2 regions of the Rhizobium sp. AAP116 genome follow, and region 2 is predicted to be linked to the other one. Evidence: riboswitches for the same ligand, from Rfam matches in the RefSeq annotation. Region 2 holds a riboswitch; the other holds the start of a gene.
The links. Region 2 has a riboswitch for thiamine pyrophosphate ahead of thiD (bifunctional hydroxymethylpyrimidine kinase/phosphomethylpyrimidine kinase). Riboswitches for the same ligand answer to the same signal wherever they lie in the genome.
Positions count from the first base shown of each region.

Region 1: another riboswitch for thiamine pyrophosphate. It lies ahead of thiC (phosphomethylpyrimidine synthase ThiC); the one in region 2 lies ahead of thiD (bifunctional hydroxymethylpyrimidine kinase/phosphomethylpyrimidine kinase).

Region 1 covers NZ_LJIB01000020.1:120,034-127,022, reverse strand. Annotated here, with positions in the region: gene IP85_RS12805 (MBL fold metallo-hydrolase) at 1-842, shown strand, start outside; TPP riboswitch at 906-1,036, shown strand; gene thiC (phosphomethylpyrimidine synthase ThiC) at 1,128-2,966, shown strand; gene thiO (glycine oxidase ThiO) at 2,963-3,946, shown strand; gene thiS (sulfur carrier protein ThiS) at 3,943-4,140, shown strand; gene IP85_RS12785 (thiazole synthase) at 4,142-4,918, shown strand; gene IP85_RS12780 (thiamine phosphate synthase) at 4,915-5,520, shown strand; gene dapF (diaminopimelate epimerase) at 5,608-6,516, shown strand; gene mtaB (tRNA (N(6)-L-threonylcarbamoyladenosine(37)-C(2))-methylthiotransferase MtaB) at 6,513-6,989, shown strand, end outside.
Region 2 covers NZ_LJIB01000033.1:15,042-22,030, reverse strand. Annotated here, with positions in the region: gene IP85_RS18855 (peptide chain release factor 3) at 1-690, shown strand, start outside; gene IP85_RS18850 (HAD-IA family hydrolase) at 737-1,411, opposite strand; TPP riboswitch at 1,537-1,633, shown strand; gene thiD (bifunctional hydroxymethylpyrimidine kinase/phosphomethylpyrimidine kinase) at 1,701-2,516, shown strand; gene IP85_RS18840 (pirin family protein) at 2,597-3,508, opposite strand; gene IP85_RS18835 (class II glutamine amidotransferase) at 3,751-4,578, shown strand; gene IP85_RS18830 (MmcQ/YjbR family DNA-binding protein) at 4,587-4,940, opposite strand; gene coaBC (bifunctional phosphopantothenoylcysteine decarboxylase/phosphopantothenate--cysteine ligase CoaBC) at 4,937-6,151, opposite strand; gene IP85_RS18820 (response regulator) at 6,241-6,989, opposite strand, start outside.

The sequences.
Region 1 (6,989 bases), on a different contig from region 2:
TCGTAACGGCGAAGCCGGAATCCCGTGTCGAAGACAGACGGCTCGTCGTCACCATGGTCGGCCACGCGACGCTTCTCATCCAAACGGCCGGCCTGAACATCCTGACCGATCCGGTCTGGTCGGAACGCGCAAGCCCCGTCTCCTTTGCCGGACCGAAGCGCAACAATCCGCCGGGCGTCACCTTCGACGACTTGCCAAAGATCGACATCGTGATCGTCACCCACAATCACTACGACCATCTCGACACTGCAACGCTGAGGCGCCTCTTCAGACGGGACAATCCGCGCATCGTCACCACCCTCGGCAACGACACCATCATGCGCGACGACATGCCGGGCATGGTGGCTGATGTCATGGATTGGGGTGACCGGGTCGAGATCGGTAAGGGTGTGGCCATCCATTGCGAGCCCTGCCATCACTGGTCGGCGCGCGGTATGGGCGACCGGCGCATGGCGCTCTGGGCAGCCTTCGTCATCGAGACGCCAGGCGGCAAGATCTATCACATCGGCGATACCGGCTATGCCGAAGGAAAGCACTATCGCGAGATCAAGGCAAAGCATGGCGACATCAGGATCGCCATCATGCCGATCGGCGCCTACGAGCCGCGCTGGTTCATGAAGGCGCAGCACCAGAACCCGGAAGAAGCGATCGAAGGCTTCCGCTTGAGCGGCGCGGCCTTCGGCATAGGCCACCATTTCGGCACGTTCCAGCTGACCAATGAAGGCATCGACGATCCGCCGAAGGCACTCGGCGTAGCCATGTCTGCGGCCGGCATTAGCAATGAGCGCTTCAAGGGATTGCGACCCGGCCAGCAGTTCGAGGTGCCTCTCACAAACGCTTGAGGGCCAAGATCCCCAAGAGACAAGAGCCGCGTTGACACGGCTAACGCTTTTGGCCAGACTTAATGCATTCACCAGGGGTGTCCCGACAAGGGGCTGAGATTTCGCTACGCCAAACCGCAAGGGACAAGCAGCGCGATGACCCGTTGAACCTGATCCAGTTCATACTGGCGTAGGGACGGTGCGAGCGCTGCAAAAACGACGATTCGGAATCCGAATCCCGTGGCGTCTTTCCATCATTCCGGCTGACATGACTGGGTCTCCAACCTCAACACTTGGAGCTCCATGATGAACATTGCCCCGCATTTCGACAGGCCCGACGTCACCACCGGTCCGCTTCCCGCCTCGACCAAGATCTTTCTGCCCGGAGACATCCATCCGGACATTCGCGTACCCCTGCGCCAGATCACCCTGCACCCAACCTCCGGCGAACCGCCTGTGAATGTCTATGACGCATCGGGACCCTACACCGATCCGCAAGCCACTATCGCAATCGATCAAGGCCTCACGCGGCACCGGACAGCCTGGGTCCAGATACGCGGCGATGTCGAGGCCTATGACGGCCGCGCGATCAAGCCCGAAGACAACGGCTTCGTCTCTGCCGACAAGATGACCCCGGTGTTTCCCGTGAAACATCAACCCCTTCGCGCAACGGGCGGCAAGGCCGTCACACAGCTCGCCTATGCCCGCGCCGGCATCATCACGCCGGAAATGGAATTTGTCGCGATCCGAGAAAACCTCGGCCGCAAGGCAGCGAAGGAAGCGCTTGTCCGTGACGGTGAAAGCTTCGGCGCCGCTATCCCGGATCACGTCACGCCGGAATTCGTCCGCCAGGAGATCGCCTCAGGGAGGGCCATCATCCCCGCCAACATCAACCATCCCGAACTCGAACCGATGATCATCGGCCGGAATTTCCTGGTGAAGATCAACGCCAATATAGGCAACTCGGCCGTCACCTCTTCCATGGCCGAGGAAGTCGAGAAGATGGTCTGGGCGATCCGCTGGGGAGCCGACACGGTCATGGATCTCTCGACCGGGCGCAACATTCACAACATCCGCGACTGGATCCTGCGCAATTCGCCTGTTCCGATCGGCACCGTGCCGCTCTACCAGGCGCTGGAGAAGGTCGGCGGCATTGCCGAGGATCTGACCTGGGAGGTCTATCGCGACACGCTGATCGAACAGGCCGAGCAGGGCGTCGACTATTTTACCATCCATGCTGGCGTGCGGCTGCATTACATCCCGCTGACCGTCAACCGCGTCACCGGCATCGTTTCACGCGGTGGTTCGATCATGGCCAAGTGGTGTCTGCATCATCACAAGGAAAGCTTCCTCTACGAGCATTTCGAGGAAATCTGCGACATCTGCCGCGCTTACGATGTCTCCTTTTCGCTGGGCGATGGCTTGCGTCCGGGCTCGATTGCCGATGCCAATGATGCCGCCCAGTTTGCCGAACTCGAAACGCTGGGTGAGCTGACGCAGATCGCCTGGGCTAAGGATTGCCAGGTGATGATCGAGGGCCCCGGCCATGTTCCCATGCACAAGATCAAGGAGAACATGGACAAGCAGCTGAAGACCTGCGGCGAGGCCCCCTTCTATACGCTGGGGCCGCTGACGACCGATATTGCACCCGGCTACGACCACATCACCTCCGGCATCGGGGCAGCGATGATCGGCTGGTTCGGCACGGCGATGCTCTGCTATGTCACGCCGAAGGAGCATCTGGGCCTGCCCGACCGCGACGACGTCAAGGTGGGTGTCATCACCTACAAGATCGCGGCACACGCTGCCGATCTCGCCAAGGGCCATCCGGCAGCGCAGCTACGCGACGATGCGCTTTCCCGCGCCCGCTTCGAATTCCGCTGGGAAGACCAGTTCAACCTGTCGCTCGATCCGGAAACCGCGCGCTCCATGCATGACGAAACCCTGCCGAAAGAGGCCCACAAGGTCGCGCATTTCTGCTCGATGTGCGGACCGAAATTCTGCTCGATGCGCATCTCGCATGACATCCGCGCCGAGGCTCAGAAGGAGGGCCTGACCGCCATGGCGGAGAAATACCGCGCCGGCGGCGATCTCTACATGACGTCGGACGAGATCGAAGCGCTTGAGGCGGGGGAACGGTCATGACCGTTCTGGTGAAGGGGGCGGGCGTGGCCGGGCTTGCCACCGCGGTTGAACTGGGCCGAAGGGGTGTCCCTGTCGAGGTCGTGGAGCGCCGGGCCGATATCGGGCTTGGCGCCTCACATTGGGCGGGCGGCATGCTCGCCCCCTATTGCGAGCGGGAGGCGGCGGAAGAGATCGTGCTGACATCAGGCCTTTCCGCCGCCGACTGGTGGGACGAGGCCGTGCCCGGTCTCGTCCAGCGCCAGGGCACGCTGGTGCTGGCCAATCCGCGCGATCTCGCCGACCTCAAGCGCTTTGCGACCCGCACGCGCGGCCATCGCTGGCTGGGCGAGCAGGAGATCGCAGACCTTGAGCCGGATCTCGCCGGGCGTTTCGGCAGCGGCCTCTTCTTTTCGGAGGAGGCCCATCTCGATCCCCGCCAGGCCTTGCGGGGTCTTCATCAGGCGGCGCGGAAGCTCGGTGTCTCATTCCGCTTCGGGGAAGAGGCCGGTGATGCGGGAGGCTATGCGAGCGTCGTGGATTGCCGGGGACCACAGGCGATCGGTGAGATCGACGGATTGCGCGGTGTGCGCGGCGAGATGCTTTATCTGGAAACGGCCGAGGTGAGCCTCTCCCGTCCCGTGCGTCTGCTGCATCCCCGCCACCCCCTCTACATAGTACCGCGCGGCAACGGGCTTTTCATGCTGGGCGCGACCATGATTGAGACTGACGATGACGGACCGATCACGGCGCGCTCGATGATGGAGCTGCTGAACACCGCCTATGCGCTGCACCCGGCCTTTGCCGAGGCGCGCATCGTGGAAACCGGCACCGGCATCCGCCCGGCTTTCCCGGACAATGTGCCCCGTCTCATCGAAACCTCCGAAGGCCTGGCAGTGGCCGGCATGCACCGCCACGGCTTTCTGCTGGCTCCAGCCCTGGCGCGTGAGGCGGCGGACAGGCTCACGACCACACACGCAACCGCGAGAAGGAGGAGCGCATGAAGCTCACCGTCAATGGAGAAGCCCTGGAGCTGGATGCGGGCAACCTCGCCGATCTGCTCGCCCAGCTCGACTACGAGGGCGACTGGCTGGCAACCGCCGTGAACGGCGAGCTCGTCCATCGCGAGGAGCGTGCCGCCCATCCTTTGAACGATGGCGACCGGATCGAAATCCTCTCGCCCATGCAGGGAGGCTGACATGGCCCTGGAACTCTATGGCAAGACCGTCTCCTCGCGCCTGCTGCTCGGCACCGCGCGCTACCCCTCGCCCGCGATCCTGGCGGAGGCGGTGCGGCGATCGAAGACCGAGATCGTCACCGTGTCGCTGCGCCGGGAAACCGCAGGCGGCAAGGCGGGCGGGGCCTTCTTCCAGCTGATCCGCGATCTCGGCGTTCGGGTTCTGCCCAACACCGCCGGCTGCCACAGCGCCCGCGAAGCGGTGCTAACGGCAAAGATGGCGCGCGAGGTCTTTGGCACCCACTGGATCAAGCTCGAGGTGATCGGCCATCACGACACGCTGCAGCCGGATGTTTTCGAGCTGGTGGAAGCGGCGAAGATCCTTGTTGCCGAGGGCTTCGAGGTTTTCCCCTACACCACAGACGATCTGGTGGTCGGCGAGAAGCTGCTCACCGCCGGCTGCCGGGTGCTGATGCCCTGGTGCGCGCCGATCGGCAGCGCCATGGGGCCGCAGAATCTGCCGGCACTCAAATCCATGCGGGCGGAATTTCCCGATGTGCCGCTGATCGTCGATGCCGGCATCGGTCGTCCCTCCCATGCGACTGTTGTGATGGAACTCGGCTATGACGCCGTGCTGCTCAACACCGCCGTCGCCAGCGCCGGCGATCCGGCTGATATGGCCGAGGCCTTTGCCAAGGCGATCGAGGCGGGGCATATCGCCCATCAAGCCGGCATGCTGGAACCGCGCGACATGGCCGTGCCATCCACCCCCGTCATCGGAAAGGGGGTTTTCGCATGAAGCTCGATCCCTTCTACCTCATCATCGACAGTGCCGCCTGGATCGAGCGGCTGGTGCCGCAGGGCGTCAAGCTGGTGCAGCTGCGGATGAAGGACGCCAATGAAAACGTGCTTCGCCAGCACATCCGCCGCGCCAAGCAATGCTGCGAGGATCATGGCTGCCAGCTCATCGTCAACGACTTCTGGCAGATCGCCATCGACGAGGCCTGCGACTTCGTGCATCTCGGCCAGGAGGATCTGGCAACGGCCGATCTCGCAGCGATCCGCAGCGCGGGCATCAAGCTCGGCCTCTCCACCCATGACGAGGCGGAGCTCGAAACGGCGCTCGCCGCCAAGCCTGATTATGTCGCCCTCGGCCCCGTCTATCCGACGATCCTGAAGAAAATGCCCTGGGCACCGCAGGGTCTGGAACGGCTGACCGTTTGGAAGAAAAAGATAGCTCCCCTGCCCCTGGTCGCGATCGGCGGGCTTCGCCCCGACCGGCTTCCCGGTGTCTTTGCAGCACGGGCCGACAGTGCGGCGGTGGTAACAGACATCACCTTGCATGCCGATCCCGAGGCGCGAACCCGGGAATGGCTTGAAGTGACCGAGCCATGGCGTTGACCATGGTTGCGCGGTTTTGGTCGCTCTACTGGTAATTTGGCTGTATTTCCGCCATATAGGCTGAAAGTGCAGTTGTATGGAGTGACGATGTCGGATCGGGTCGAATTCGCTAGGATGAACGGGCTTGGCAACAAGATCCTGGTCGTCGACATGCGCGGTCGCACCGACCGGGTGACCCCGGCTGCCGCAGTCGCGCTCGCCGCCGAACAGGCAACGGCCTTCGACCAGATCATGGCCATCCATGATCCCAAGGTCGACGGCACGGACGCCTATATCGACATCCTGAACTGCGATGGCTCAAAAGCCCAGGCCTGTGGCAATGGCACCCGCTGTGTGGTGCAGGCGCTTGCCAGCGAAACCGGTCGCAAGAGCTTCACCTTCCAGACCATCGCCGGCATCCTGAACGCCGTAGAGCATCCGGATGGCACGATCTCCGTCGACATGGGCAAGCCAGTCTTTGCCTGGGACAAGATCCCGCTCTCGGAAGAATTCCACGACACCAGCCGCATCGAGCTGCAGATCGGTCCGATCGACGCGCCGATCCTGCATTCGCCCTCGGCCATGTCGATGGGCAATCCGCATGCTGTGTTCTGGGTCGATCGCGACCCGATGACCTATGACCTGGAACGTTTCGGGCCGCTCCTCGAAAACCATCCGATCTTCCCGGAAAAGGCCAATATCACGCTGGCCCAGGTCACCTCGAAGACATCAATGGTGACACGCACCTGGGAACGCGGCGCCGGCCTGACGCTTGCCTGCGGGTCTGCTGCCTGCGCCGCTGGCGTGTCTGCTGCGCGCACCGGCCGCACCGAGCGCAAAGTAACGATCACGGTGGCGTCGAGCCCCAATCGCGGCACGCTGACCATCGACTGGCGGCCAGACGACAAGGTCGTGATGACCGGTCCCGCCGAATGGGAATGGTCGGGCACGGTCGATCCGGCAACCGGTGACTGGCAGCGTGACGAGAGCGTACAGGCCGAGGCCGCCACCCCGTGACGCCTGAGCAAAAAGGCGCCGTCGAGGTCATCACCTTCGGCTGTCGCCTCAACACCTATGAATCCGAAGTCATGAAGGCCGAAGCCGCCAAGGCCGGCCTCGACAACGCGATCCTCGTCAACACCTGTGCGGTCACCTCGGAGGCCGTGCGCCAGGCCCGCCAGGCGATCCGCCGGGCGCGCCGGGAGAACCCGGGAGCCCGTATCATCGTCACCGGCTGTGCTGCCCAGACGGAGGCGCAAAACTTCGCTGATATGCCCGAGGTCGACGCCGTCCTCGGCAACGAGGAAAAGCTCAAGGCTGAGCACTACCGCCGCCTGCCGGATTTCGGTGTCTCGGCGGAACAAAAGGTGGCCGTCAACGACATCATGAGCGTGACCGAGACGGCACCGCAGATGGTGGCCCATATCGACGGCCATGTGCGCGGTTTCCTGCAGGTGCAGAATGGCTGCGATCACCGCTGCACCTTCTGC
Region 2 (6,989 bases):
ATGGACCCGAACCACCGCGACCGCATCGCTTTTGCCCGCATCTGCTCCGGCAAGCTCGAGCGCGGCATGAAGGCGCGCCTGGCCCGCACCGGCAAGCAGATGGGCCTGACGGCGCCGCAGTTCTTCTTCGCCTCGCAGCGTCAGCTGGCGGATACGGCCTATGCCGGTGACGTCGTCGGCATCCCGAACCACGGGACGCTCCGCATTGGCGACACGCTGACCGAAGGCGAAAACCTCGTCTTCCAGGGCGTGCCGAACTTCTCGCCGGAAATCCTGCGCCGTGTGCGGCTCGAAGATGCGATGAAGGCGAAGAAGCTGAAGGAAGCCCTGCAGCAGATGGCGGAAGAGGGCGTCGTGCAGCTCTTCTCGCCTGAAGACGGCTCGCCGGCCATCGTCGGCGTCGTCGGTGCACTGCAGCTCGACGTCCTGAAGGAGCGACTGCAGGGCGAATACGGTCTGCCGGTGTCCTTCGAAATGTCGCGCTTCTCCGTCTGCCGCTGGATCTCGGCCGAGAACAAGGACGATCTGGAAAAGTTCATGACCCAGCGCCGTGGCGACATCTGCCGGGATCTCGACGGCGACCCGGTCTTCATGGCGCAGGACCAGTTCTCGCTGCGCTACGAGTCCGAACGTTACCCCGCGATCAAGATGGTCGCCATCAAGGAGTATCACGTCGCCAAGGCGGCGTGAATTTGGTCGCGGGCGGTGACGGTCGTGCCGTCGCCGCCGGGTCGGCTTATTCTGCCGCCTTGATCCGCAGTCTCTGGGATGCGTCGAATTCCACCCTCAGCTGCTCATAACTCGCAATCGTCGGATGGGACGTCTCCAGCGGATGCGCGTGCGTCGCCGTGATCACGGCGACATCTGCCCCTGCCGCTTCTCCGGCTCTGACGCCGGCCAGCACATCCTCAAACACCAGGCAGCGCGATGCAGCGACACCGAGCCGCTCTGCACCGAGCCGGTAGCCGGCCGGATCAGGCTTGCCGATCTTCACGTCTTCCGCCGTCACGATCTGCAGCGGCTGTGGCAGGCCGGCAGCCCCGATACGGGCGCGGGCAAGGGCTGATGGAGCCGAGGTCACGATCGCCCAGCGTTCGGCGGGCAAGCTTTTCAGAAAGTCGATGGCGCCGGGGATCGGCATGATACCGTCGAGATCCTCGATCTCGCCGCGCTCCACCTCGAGCGCTTCCTTCACCACATCGATGCCGGGCAGGTTCAGGGCGCTGATGGTGTCGATCCCGCGCTTGCCATGCATGGTCGGCAGGAAGGTTTCGAGATCCAGACCGTGCTTCAGTGCCCAGAGGCTCCAGACGCGCTCGGCAGCGGCGATCGAATTGAGCAGCGTTCCGTCCATGTCGAAGAGAAAGCCATCATAGGAGCGGTCGAAAAGGCGGTCTGGCGCGTGATGCAAGGCAATCTCCTCGGGTCGGTTGGATATCCCGGCCTCCCTAGCGGCTCTGCTCGTCGGCTGCAAACGCTGAATGGGAATGACGAGAGACCCAGGTGACAGGAACGATGCTGTCGCATAGTCTGGCGCCTGAGAGACAGGGGCGTCTGGCGCAAGCCGGGCTGAGAAGCACCCTTTGAACCTGAACCAGATCATGCTGGCGGAGGGAGTCGCTCGGGTGTCGCGCCAGATATATCCGCGCTGTGCCCGCTGCGTCTCCGCCGCCTTGGGAGACGCAGACATGAGATCATCCATCATCCGCAACGTGCTGACCATCGCCGGCTCCGACCCTTCCGGTGGGGCGGGCATCCAGGCCGATCTCAAGGCCTTTTCGGCCCGCGGTTGCTACGGAATGGCTGCTATCACGGCGCTGACGGCGCAGAACACGACGGGCGTCTCGGCCGTCGTGCCGCTCGATCCCGGTTTTGTCGCCGAGCAGATCCGCATGGTTTTTGCCGATGTCAGGGTCGATGCGGTGAAGATCGGCATGATCGCCAATGTTGGCATTGCCTCGGCCGTCGCCGAAGCGCTGAAAGCCTATCGCGGCATCCCTGTTGTTCTCGATCCCGTCATGATCGCTAAGGGCGGCGCATCGCTGCTTGATCCGGATGCGGTCGCGGCCTTGACGGAGGACTTGTTGCCGCTCGCGACGCTCCTGACGCCGAACCTGCCGGAGGCTGCAGCCCTGCTCGGTGATCCCGAGGCTTTCGACCGCCGCATCATGGAATCCCAGGCCATCAGGCTGACAGCACTCGGACCCCGGGCTGTGCTGCTCAAGGGTGGCCATCTGGCAGGTCCGGAAAGCCCGGATGTGCTGGTTGCGGATGGCCAGGTGACCTGGTTCGAGGCGGAACGGATCCTAACGCGCAATACGCATGGCACTGGCTGTTCTCTGTCGAGCGCGCTCGCTGCCGAATTGGCAAAGGGGCTGGAGCCACAGGAGGCCGTGCGTGTTGCCAAGGCCTGGCTGGCGGAGGCTGTTCGGCGTTCCGATGCGCTGACCGTTGGTTCAGGACATGGGCCGGTGCATCATTTCCACGCGCTCTGGCCGGCGCCTGCACAGACTTGATCTCTGAGGCGGTGTATGCAGACAAAAAAGAAAACCCGGCGCTGGAGACGCCGGGTTGAAGTGAACTTGACTGCGTGGGGTTAATGATCGGCCTTGATAAAGGTTCCGTTCTGCAGCTCCTTCATCGCCTGCATCAGTTCTTCCCGCGTGTTCATGACGATCGGACCATGCCAGGCGACTGGCTCCTTGATCGGCTTGCCGGTGACCAGCAGGAAGCGGATGCCCTGATCGCCGGCCTGAACGGTGATCTCGTCGCCGGTGTCGAAAACGACAAGCGTCCGGTTGCCAGAGAGGTCGCGGATGTTCAGCTCTTCGCCCATATATTCCTTCTCGACCTTGACGCCGAAGGGCTTGGACGCGTCCCGGAACGAGCCGGAGCCTGCAAAAATATAGGCGAATGCCGAGCGATAGGTATCGACCGGGAAAGTCTTGCGCTTGCCCGGCGGCACCGAGATATCGAGATAGACGGGCTCGGCAGCGATGCCGTCGACCGGGCCGCTCTTGCCCCAGAAGTCGCCACAGATGACGCGAACCGACGTGCCGTCATCATCGATGACCACAGGGATCTCAGGCGACTTGATGTCCTGGTAGCGTGGCTTCGTCATCTTAAGCGACGATGGCAGGTTGGCCCAGAGCTGGAAGCCGTGCATGCGGCCGGCGAAATCGCCCTTCGGCATTTCCTGATGCAGGATCCCGCTGCCCGCCGTCATCCATTGCAGGTCGCCTGCGCCCAGCATCCCCTGGTTGCCCAGGCTGTCGCCATGCTCGACGGTGCCGGCCAGCACATAGGTGATCGTCTCGATGCCGCGATGCGGATGCCAGGGGAACCCGCGGACGTAGTCCATCGGCTCGTCGTTGCGGAAGTCGTCCATCATCAGGAAGGGGTCGGTCATCGAGGGATCGCCGAAGCCGAAGACGCGGTGCAGCTTGACGCCGGCGCCTTCCATGGTCGGCGTGGCGCGGCTCTCATGCTTGACAGGGCGAATGGACATTGGCGGACCTCCTCGGGGAACGGGCTCGTTGCTTGGGAAGCAATATAGGCGAGAGAACCATGGCACGCAGGCCCGCCGGGCAAAACGCAGTGTTCACTTTTGTGCCAGTCGACAGCAGGAAGAATGTTGCACTGCCCGACAAAATTTTGTCATGAAGGATGCGATGTTTGCAAATCATTAGTCTATCGGGCGAAGACTACCGAAGATTCGCAGTCGGTCGATGGACCTGGGGCAGAATTCATATGTGTCGTTGGGCAGCTTACCGTGGTGTTCCGATCTTCCTCGAGGAGCTGGTGACCTCGCCTGCGCATTCCCTTATCGAGCAATCGCATTGCGCAACCCGCGCCAAGACCGCCACCAACGGCGATGGCTTCGGTCTCGCCTGGTATGGTGACCGCCCCGAGCCGGGCCGCTTCCGGGATGTGCTGCCGGCCTGGTCCGACTGCAATCTGAAGAGCCTCGCAAGCCAGATTCGCTCGCCGCTGTTTCTCGCGCATGTCCGCGCTGCAACCCATGGCGCCACCCGCCGCGACAACTGCCATCCCTTCGTCCAGGGGAACTGGTCCTTCATGCACAACGGCCAGATCGACAATTTCGATCGCATCCGCCGGCCGATGGAAGGCATGCTGGACGATGAGCATTTCCATGCCCGTGTTGGCACGACCGACAGCGAACTGCTCTTCCTGCTGGCCCTTCAGTTCGGATTGCGTGAGCGCCCTATCGCGGCCATGAGCGAGGCCGTCGGCTTCGTCGAGCAGATCAGCTTGCATCTGACCGGCACCGCCCGCATCCGCATGACGGCTGCCTTTTCCGATGGCAAGACGCTCTATGCCGTGCGCTACTCGACGGACGAATATGCTCCAACGTTGTTTGCAGCGCCCATGGGGCCGAAGGGCAGCTTCTGTCTCGTGTCGGAGCCGCTGAACGACGAGACGGATACCTGGGTGGAAATTCCCGCAGGCAGTGCCGTGATCCTCAGCGAAAACGGTCTGGATGCCGCCGAGTTCAAGCCTGACGTCGAGCGCACACGGGTCGAGCAGATCCGTCAGCCGGCGATGGCTGCGGTCTGATCACAGCTTTACTCGACGATGCCGAGTTCGGCGCGCAGCTTGCGGGTCAGCGACGCACTGACCGTGCGATAGGAGCGGGTGAGATACTCCATAAGGTCGGCTTCGCCGAGCTCGCTGTCTGGTTCGACGCTGACCCATTTGCGCTTGGCGAAATAGGGCGCCTGTGACACGCCTCTGAGCGATGTCAGGATCTCGAAGCTTTCTTCGCTGACCTTGAACGTCAACCGGCTTTCACTGTTGGTGAGCAGCGCAAAGACCTTGTCTCCGACCTTGGCGACACGGCTGTCCCATTGGTCGACTTGCGTGGTGCCGGCGAAACCTTGGACAAAGGCGTCGAAGCCGGATCGCGTAAAAAGGCTCATGCGCCGGTCCCGCCGATCTGGGTCGCGATCCAGAGTGCCAGCCGTTCCGCCACTTCGTCCTTGGAAAGGTCCGGCCAGGCCTCGACCCCGTCGCGGGAAATCAGCTTCACCCGGTTGCGATCGCCCCCCATGATGCCGGTCTCGGGCGAGACATCATTGGCGACGATTAGGTCGGCACCCTTGCGCTCAAGCTTGGAGCGGCCGTTTTCCTCGACATTCTGGGTCTCTGCGGCAAAGCCGACAACGAGCCGTGGGCGCTGAGGATGATGGCCGACGGTCTTGAGGATGTCAGGGTTTTCCGTGAGTTCGAGCGGCGGCGGCGCCTCGCCGGGCTGCTTCTTGATCTTCTGCTCCGCCGAGGACGCAACACGCCAGTCGGCGACGGCGGCAACCATGACGGCGATGTCGGCCGGAAGTGCCGAGAGCACGGCATCGCGCATCTCCTCGGCCCGCTCCACATGCCGCGTCTGAACGCCCACGGGATCGGCAATGGTTACGGGGCCGGAGACCAGGGTAACCTCGGCGCCCAGGCGGGCAAGGGCTGCCGCAATCGCGTGGCCCTGCTTACCGGAGGAGCGATTGGCGATGTAGCGCACGGGATCGATCGGTTCATGCGTCGGGCCCGAGGTCACGACGGCTGTCATGCCCGCAAGCGGTTTCGGCCCGGAGAGCATGTCTTCGACACGGTCCGCGATGTCGATCGGCTCGGCCATACGACCGCGCCCGCGCTCGCCGCTTTCCGCCATCTCGCCTTCCATCGGGCCGATGGCCTTGATGCCGTCACGTTGCAGTGTGGCGTAGTTCCGCTGTGTTGCCGGATGCGCCCACATCTTCGGGTTCATGGCAGGCGCAATCAGCACGGGACGGTCGGTCGCAAGCAGCACTGTGGATGCAAGATCATCCGCCAGCCCGTTCGCCATCTTCGCCATCAAATCGGCGGTCGCGGGCGCGACAAGCACGAGATCGCATTCGCGCGCCAGCCGGATATGGCCGACATCCTGCTCGTCTTCGCGGGAGAAGAGTTCGGTATAGACATGGGAGGCCGAGAGAGCGCCAACAGCAAGCGGCGTGACGAACTCCTGGGCGCCACGCGTCATGATGGGCCGCACGCTCGCACCGCGCTCCCTGAGCCTCCTGATGAGGTCGAGGCTCTTGTAGGCGGCTATGCCGCCCGCGATAACAAGCAAAATCCGCTTTCCGACCAAGCTCATGGAATGCAACCCTTTCTCTGCGGTCGCGACCCTAGCGCAATTCCGGTCGCTGGCAAATCGTGGAGACTGGGACTGGTAAACGGCGTGGCTCAAGCCCCGCTGTCGAGCTTGAGCGGGACTTCCGCCACGGTGCCAGGCGTGCCTTCGAGATAACGCAGACCGTCTCCCAGCGTCGAGGCCATGGATTTGACGATCCGGCTCCCGAGACCGGTTCCCTTCGGCGCGCTCTGGGGATCAATGCCGACCCCGTCGTCCTCGACCCGGAGCAGCGCCTCGCCGTTGCCCATCGTTTTCAGATGCACCCTGATGTCACCCGGCTGGCCGGTCGCATAGGCGTATTTGAAGGCGTTGGTCACGAGTTCGGTGACGATCATGCCGACCGAAACCGCCTTGTCGGCGCTGAGAGATATGGGATCGGCATCGAGCAGCAGGCGCACCGGCTTTTCGGCGCTGTGCAGGGAATTGTAGAGCTCGACGGTGAGACGGTTGAGGTAACGATCAAGCTCCACCCGGCTGACGTCGTCGGAGGTGTAGAGACTGCGGTGCATGCCGGCGATGGCTGTGATGCGCGCCTGGGTTTCGGCCAGTTCCGCCTTCACTTCATCGCTGCGGGCCGCCGAGATCTGCAGCCTGAGCAGGCTGGCGACCAGCGCCAGCGAGTTGGCGACGCGATGGTTGACCTCGGCCAGCAGCGCCTCGGCACGTTCCTTACCAAGTCTGATCTCTTCATCGGCGCGGGCCTTCGCTGCACGCAGCTGGGCGTTGGCGACCGTCTGCTCGATCGCGCTCGACAAGAGTGACAGGAAGTCGTCGCTGACTGTCTTGATCACGTAGTCCG